DNA from 2 places in the Pseudomonas sp. HLS-6 genome. Region 2 is predicted to be linked to the other one. Evidence: predicted binding sites of a transcription regulator. Region 2 holds the regulator's gene; the other holds the start of a gene.
The links. Region 2 encodes sigma-54, which starts transcription at its own class of promoters, with help from an activator protein. Its sites were predicted from a motif close to ANTGGCATNNANNTTGCTNT; they were not measured.
Positions count from the first base shown of each region.

Region 1: CS390_RS17775 (circularly permuted type 2 ATP-grasp protein) is a predicted target of sigma-54. The motif match lies at 1,541-1,560, and genes of this name have one in related genera.

Region 1 is NZ_CP024478.1:3,795,428-3,798,884, reverse strand. It holds gene CS390_RS17785 (LTA synthase family protein) at 1-827, shown strand, start outside; gene CS390_RS17780 (ribonuclease E inhibitor RraB) at 1,076-1,408, shown strand; gene CS390_RS17775 (circularly permuted type 2 ATP-grasp protein) at 1,593-3,002, shown strand; gene CS390_RS17770 (alpha-E domain-containing protein) at 3,006-3,457, shown strand, end outside.
Region 2 is NZ_CP024478.1:1,101,871-1,105,327, reverse strand. It holds gene lptA (lipopolysaccharide transport periplasmic protein LptA) at 1-495, shown strand, start outside; gene lptB (LPS export ABC transporter ATP-binding protein) at 495-1,220, shown strand; gene CS390_RS04945 (RNA polymerase factor sigma-54) at 1,400-2,893, shown strand; gene hpf (ribosome hibernation-promoting factor, HPF/YfiA family) at 2,977-3,285, shown strand; gene ptsN (PTS IIA-like nitrogen regulatory protein PtsN) at 3,298-3,457, shown strand, end outside.

The DNA of each region.
Region 1 (3,457 bases), 2.6 Mb from region 2:
GGTTCTTCAGCAACCAGGGCATGACCACTTTCATTGGCCGTAACGATTTCGTCAATCCAGTGTTCTCCGACCCGACCTGGGGCGTTTCTGACCAGGACATGTTCGACCGTGGTGCTGAAGAACTGGCGAAAAACTATGGCAAGAAACCGTTCTATGCCTTGCTGCAAAGCCTGTCCAACCACACGCCGTACGCGTTGCCGAAAAACCTGCCGGTAGAGCCTGTGACGGGCCAGGGTCGTCTCGACGAGCACCTGACCGCCATGCGTTATTCCGACTGGGCATTGGGTCAGTTCTTCGAGAAGGCGCGCAAAGAGCCGTACTTCAAGGAAACCTTGTTCGTTATTGTTGGCGACCATGGTTTCGGCAACAACCAGCAGGTCACCGAACTCGACCTGAGCCGCTTCAACGTACCGCTGCTGCTCATTGCGCCGGGTATCCAGGAGAAGTTCGGTGCGGTCAGCCACACCGTGGGTACCCAGATCGATATCGTGCCGACCATCATGGGTCGCCTCGGTGGCGAAACCCGTCATCAGTGCTGGGGGCGTGACCTGCTTAACCTGCCGGAAGGCGACCAGGGTTTTGGCATGATCAAACCGTCGGGTAGCGAGCAGACCGTTGGCCTGGTAACGGGTGATCGGATTCTGATCGAGTCCAAGGACATGTCGCCACGCATGTACCGCTACCAACTGGGTCGCGAGTTCAAGGCCGAGCGAATCGAAAGCCCGGACCAGGCTGAACTGACGCGCAAGCTGGAGTCGTTCATCCAGACGGCGACCAAGAGCCTGCTGGACAACACCGCCGGTGTGGTTCACGGCGTGCCGGACTGATCACCGGTACTACGTGATGCCTGTTTGACCAAAGCCCCGATTTATCGGGGCTTTTGTTTTTTGATGTGTCGATACGACTTACATCGGTTGGCACGAGCGCTGCGCAAGCGCTAGGATGCACTCAGGGTCTACCTGATTCACGCTTCCCGGCCCTGTCTTGATCACTAGCTCGAAGGCCCGCGCCTCTACTGTGGGCGATAGCGTCACGCACTGAAGGTTAATCCATCGGTATTTGCGGAGGACGATTCATGAGCAGCCAATATGATGACATCAGCATTAATGTCTTGCGCAGCATGAAGGAAGGCGGGTTCGACTTTGCCCGTATCCACCCCATCGAGTTCTATGCCGTTTTCCCCGATGAGGAGCGTGCCCGCAGAGCAGCCGGGAAATTCCGCGGCGAGTCGCTCAATGCACAGGTCTGTGAATGTGCGGATGGCGGCTGGCATCTGGAGTTGAGCAAGGTGATGTATGCCACCCATGGCGGCATCGATGAGTTCGAACAGGGCTTTGAGGCGGTGATCGCACCGCTGGGTGGTGAGGTCCAAGGCTGGGGGGTCAAGCAAGAACGTTTGCTGGCCTGAGCCAATCAACCGTCAGCCGGGCACTGCCTCGCAATGAGGCGCCGTCGCCCGGTTGACGGTGTATCTCGCACTGCTCTGGTGCGGTGTTTTTCCCTCGCTTCTATAACCACTTGAAATAAAAGCATTTATGCCGATGGCACGGGGCTTGCGATGACGTCTTGGTCCGGATGACAAGGAGTTCGGCATGATCCGCAGCTTTTATGACGAAATGTATGCCGGCAACGGTGAAGTCCGAGCGCACTACAGCGGATTCGCCAGTTGGCTGGCCGAGACCCCGCCGGAACTGTTGGCTCAGCGTCGTCGGGAAGCCGACCTGCTGTTTCATCGTGCCGGTATTACGTTCACCCTCTATGGCGATGAGCAAGGCACTGAACGCCTGATCCCGTTCGACACCATTCCCCGTAGTATTCCCGCCGCTGAGTGGCGCGTGATCGAACGGGGCTGCATCCAGAGGGTCAAGGCCCTCAACCTGTTTCTCGCCGACCTCTACCATGATCAGCGCATTCTGCGGGCCGGCATCATTCCGGCCGAGCAGGTGCTCGCCAACGAACAGTATCAGTTGGCAATGCAGGGGTTGAATCTGCACCGTGATCTATACGCGCATATCTCCGGGGTCGACCTGGTGCGCGACAGCGACGGCAGCTACTACGTACTCGAGGACAACCTGCGTACTCCCAGCGGTGTGAGCTACATGCTCGAAGACCGCAAAATGATGATGCGCCTGTTCCCGGAGCTGTTCGCCGCTCAACGCATCGCCCCGATCGATCACTATCCGAACCTGTTACTCGACACCCTGAAAAGTTCCAGCCCGCTGGATAACCCCAGTGTTGTGGTGTTGACCCCCGGTCGTTTTAACAGTGCCTTCTTTGAGCATGCTTTTCTCGCCCGTGAAATGGGCGTGGAACTGGTCGAAGGCGCGGACCTGTTTGTACGGGACGAGCGTGTGTACATGCGCACCACGGACGGCCCCAAGGCGGTCGATGTGATTTACCGGCGCCTGGACGATGCCTTCCTCGATCCGCTGGCCTTCAACCCTGACTCAATGCTGGGCGTGCCCGGCCTGTTGTCTGCTTACCGCTGCGGCAACGTGGTACTGGCCAACGCAATTGGTACCGGGGTCGCCGACGACAAGTCGATCTACCCCTATGTCACCGACATGATCCGTTTCTATCTGGACGAGGAGCCGATTCTGAAGAACGTGCCGACCTGGCAATGCCGCAAACCGGCTGAGTTATCCCATGTGCTGGCGCATTTACCGGAGCTGGTGGTCAAGGAAACCCAGGGCTCGGGCGGCTACGGCATGTTGGTCGGGCCTGCCGCCAGCCGTGCCGAACTCGAAGCCTTTGCGGCGCGGATCAAAGCGCGCCCTGCGGCCTACATCGCGCAGCCGACGCTGTCGTTGTCGACCTGTCCGACCTTTGTCGAGAACGGCATTGCCCCACGGCATATCGATTTGCGTCCCTTCGTCTTGTCCGGCCGGGAAACCCGCGTGGTGCCCGGTGGTTTGACCCGGGTGGCGCTGCGTGAGGGCTCGCTGGTGGTCAACTCGTCCCAGGGGGGCGGTACCAAGGACACCTGGGTCGTTGAGGATTGAATCATGTTGAGTAGAACGGCCTCGGATCTGTATTGGATGTCGCGTTATCTGGAGCGGGCGGAGAACCTCGCGCGGATGCTTGATGTCAGTTATTCACTGTCACTGATGCCGCAGGACGGCCGCGGAGGCGGCCTTGATGAGCTGGCGATGCCGTTGCTGATCACGGGCACCCTTGATGACTACCTCGAACGTCATGGCGAACTGCACGCCGAGCGACTGTTGCAGCATTTCGCCCTGGACCCGGGCAACCCGGCCAGTATCTACAGTTGTCTTGGCTCGGCACGGGCCTGTGCGCATGCGGTTCGTGGGCGAATTACCGCCGACATGTGGGAGAACATCAATGCGGCCTGGCTGGAAATCCGTGGCATTGCCGAGCAGGGCGTAGGGCGTTATGGCCTGAGCCGTTTTTGTGAGTGGGTGAAGGAGCGCTCACACCTGTTTCGCGGTGCTACCTA
Region 2 (3,457 bases):
CTCAGCCTGAGCGCAGCACTGGGAAGCGCGAGCGCCTTGGCCCTGCCGAACGACCGCGACCAGCCAATCCGCATCCAGGCCGATAACGCCCAACTGGACGACAAGAAAGGCATTGCCACCTACACCGGCGACGTGATCATCACCCAAGGCTCGATGATGATCAAAGGCAACACCGTGACCATCACCCGCTCCGCTTCCGGCGATATCGACGTGGTCACTTCGGTGGGCAACCTGGCGTATTTCGAGCAGCAACAAAGCGCTGCAAAGCCGGACAAGATGCAAGGCTATGCCGTGCAGATCCAATACCAGGCATTGAAAGACCTGGTGGTTCTGACTGACCGGGCCAAGGTGATCAACGAAGGCAACACTACCGAAGGCGAGAAAATCGTCTACAACACCAAGTCTCAGGTCGCCACCGCCGGCCGCGGCAGCAACATTACCGCACCGCGCCCACGCATCGACATGGTAATCCAGCCGAAGAAGAAGGCCGAGTAATGGCAACCCTCAAAGCCCAGCACCTGGCCAAGAGCTACAAGAGTCGACAAGTCGTACGTGACGTCAGCCTGTCAATCGACAGCGGCCAGATCGTCGGCCTGCTCGGCCCTAACGGCGCCGGCAAGACAACGTGCTTCTACATGATTGTCGGCCTGGTACAGGCCGACCAGGGCCGCGTGCTCATCGACGACCTGGATGTCAGCCACCAGCCGATGCACGGCCGTGCACGCGCTGGGATTGGCTACCTGCCCCAGGAAGCCTCGATCTTCCGCAAGTTGTCGGTGGCCGACAACATCATGGCGATCCTGGAAACACGCAAAGAGCTGGACGCCGCAGGGCGTCGCAAGGAACTGGAGAGCCTGCTGCAGGAGTTTCACATCAGCCACATCCGCGACAACCTCGGCATGAGCCTTTCCGGTGGTGAACGTCGCCGTGTGGAGATCGCCCGCGCACTGGCGACTGCACCGAAATTCATCCTGCTCGACGAACCGTTTGCCGGTGTCGACCCGATCTCGGTCGGCGACATCAAGCAGATCATCCACCACCTGAAAGCCAAAGGCATTGGCGTTCTGATCACCGACCACAACGTCCGTGAAACACTGGATATCTGCGAAACCGCTTACATCGTCAACGATGGTCGCCTAATCGCCGAAGGTGATGCAGAAACCATCCTGGCCAACGAACTGGTTAAAGAGGTTTACCTCGGCCACGAGTTCCGCCTGTAAGCCCGAGGTGCGAGGCACCGCCAGAGCGCTGACGATCCGCCCAAATACCGGCTTATTTGTTACAGCGCTCTAGGCAAACACCTCGGTTTCAGGCATATAATTTGCTTAAAGAAGGCGCTTCGGCGCCCTTGTAGTGGATGGCGCATGTGCGCCGGCGAATAAGGTGTTAAGCCCCTGCCATGAAACCATCGCTCGTCCTAAGAATGGGCCAGCAACTGACGATGACACCGCAGTTGCAACAGGCCATCCGTCTGCTCCAGCTTTCCACACTGGACCTGCAGCAGGAAATCCAGGAAGCCCTGGAATCCAACCCGATGCTCGAACGCCAGGAAGATGGCGACGACTTCGATAACAGCGACCCGATGGCGGATAACGCCGAATCCAAGCCGACCTCGGAATCCCAGGAAACCAGCTTCCAGGAAACCGCCACTCCCGTGGAAAGCCTTGAGGAAGGTGAGTGGAACGAGCGTATTCCCAATGAGCTGCCGGTAGACACCGCCTGGGAAGATATCTATCAAACCAGCGCCAGCAGCCTTCCCAGCAACGATGACGACGAGTGGGACTTCACCACCCGCACCTCGGCCGGTGAAAGCCTGCAGAGCCACCTGCTGTGGCAGTTGAACCTGGCGCCAATGTCGGATACCGACCGACTGATTGCCGTCACCCTGATCGACTGCATCAACAACCAGGGCTATCTCGACGAAACCCTGGAAGAGGTCTGTGAGTCCTTCGACCCGGAACTCGATATCGAACTGGACGAAGTGGAAGCCGTCCTGCACCGCATCCAGCAATTCGAGCCTGCCGGTATAGGCGCCCGCAACCTGAGCGAATGCCTGTTGTTGCAGTTGCGTCAGATGCCGGCACAAACACCCTGGATGACTGAAGCGCAACGACTGGTCAGCGACTACATCGACCTGCTCGGCAGCCGCGACTACAGCCAGCTGATGCGCCGCATGAAGCTCAAGGAAGACGAGCTGCGCCAGGTGATCGAACTGGTACAAAGCCTGAACCCACGCCCCGGCTCACAGATCGAGTCCAGTGAACCCGAATACGTGGTGCCTGACGTGATCGTGCGCAAGGACAGCGATCGCTGGCTGGTTGAACTGAACCAGGAAGCCGTCCCACGCCTGCGCGTCAATCCACAATACGCAGGCTTTGTACGCCGCGCCGATACCAGCGCAGACAACACCTTCATGCGCAATCAGCTTCAGGAAGCCCGCTGGTTCATCAAGAGCCTGCAAAGCCGCAACGAAACGCTGATGAAGGTTGCCACCCAGATCGTCGAACACCAGCGTGGATTCCTCGACCACGGTGACGAGGCCATGAAGCCGCTGGTGCTGCACGACATCGCCGAAGCGGTGGGCATGCACGAATCGACCATATCCCGGGTGACCACGCAAAAGTACATGCATACCCCGCGTGGAATTTACGAACTGAAGTACTTTTTCTCCAGCCATGTCAGCACCTCCGAAGGCGGAGAATGCTCGTCCACGGCGATTCGCGCGATCATCAAAAAACTGGTTGCAGCGGAAAATCAGAAAAAGCCATTGAGTGACAGCAAGATCGCTGGTTTACTGGAGGCACAAGGCATCCAGGTAGCACGACGCACCGTCGCCAAGTACCGCGAGTCGCTCGGCATTGCACCGTCGAGTGAACGCAAGCGACTGATGTAACGCACCTGAGGTGCGCCACCGCAATTCAAGTGGCAGGCGCAATACCTGCCTCTTTATGCACCGGCAACAAAAGGAGAAGCTGTATGCAAGTCAACATCAGTGGACACCAAGTAGAAGTCACCGAAGCGCTGCGCACTTATATCGGGGAAAAACTCGAGCGTGTTGAGCGTCACTTCGACAAGATCACCAATGTGCAGGTCATTCTGGAGGTCGAGAAGCTGAAACAGAAAATCGAGGCCACCCTGCGCATCCCAGGCGGCGAAGTCGTCGCCAATGCCGAGCATGAAGACATGTATGCCGCGATCGACCTGCTTGCCGACAAGCTCGACCGCCAACTGAAAAAACACAAGGAAAAACAGCAGGCCTTGCTGCAAGGTGCAGCCGCTCGCTGATCCCCCCCACTCATGATCCGACTTGAAGATATCCTGACCCCCGGCCGTTCACTTGTGAACGTGCCGGGCGGCAGTAAAAAACGCGTACTCGAACACATTGCCAACCTGATTGACCGGGAAGTACCGGATCTGGAAATGCAAGATGTCTTCGAGAGCCTGATTGCCCGCGAAA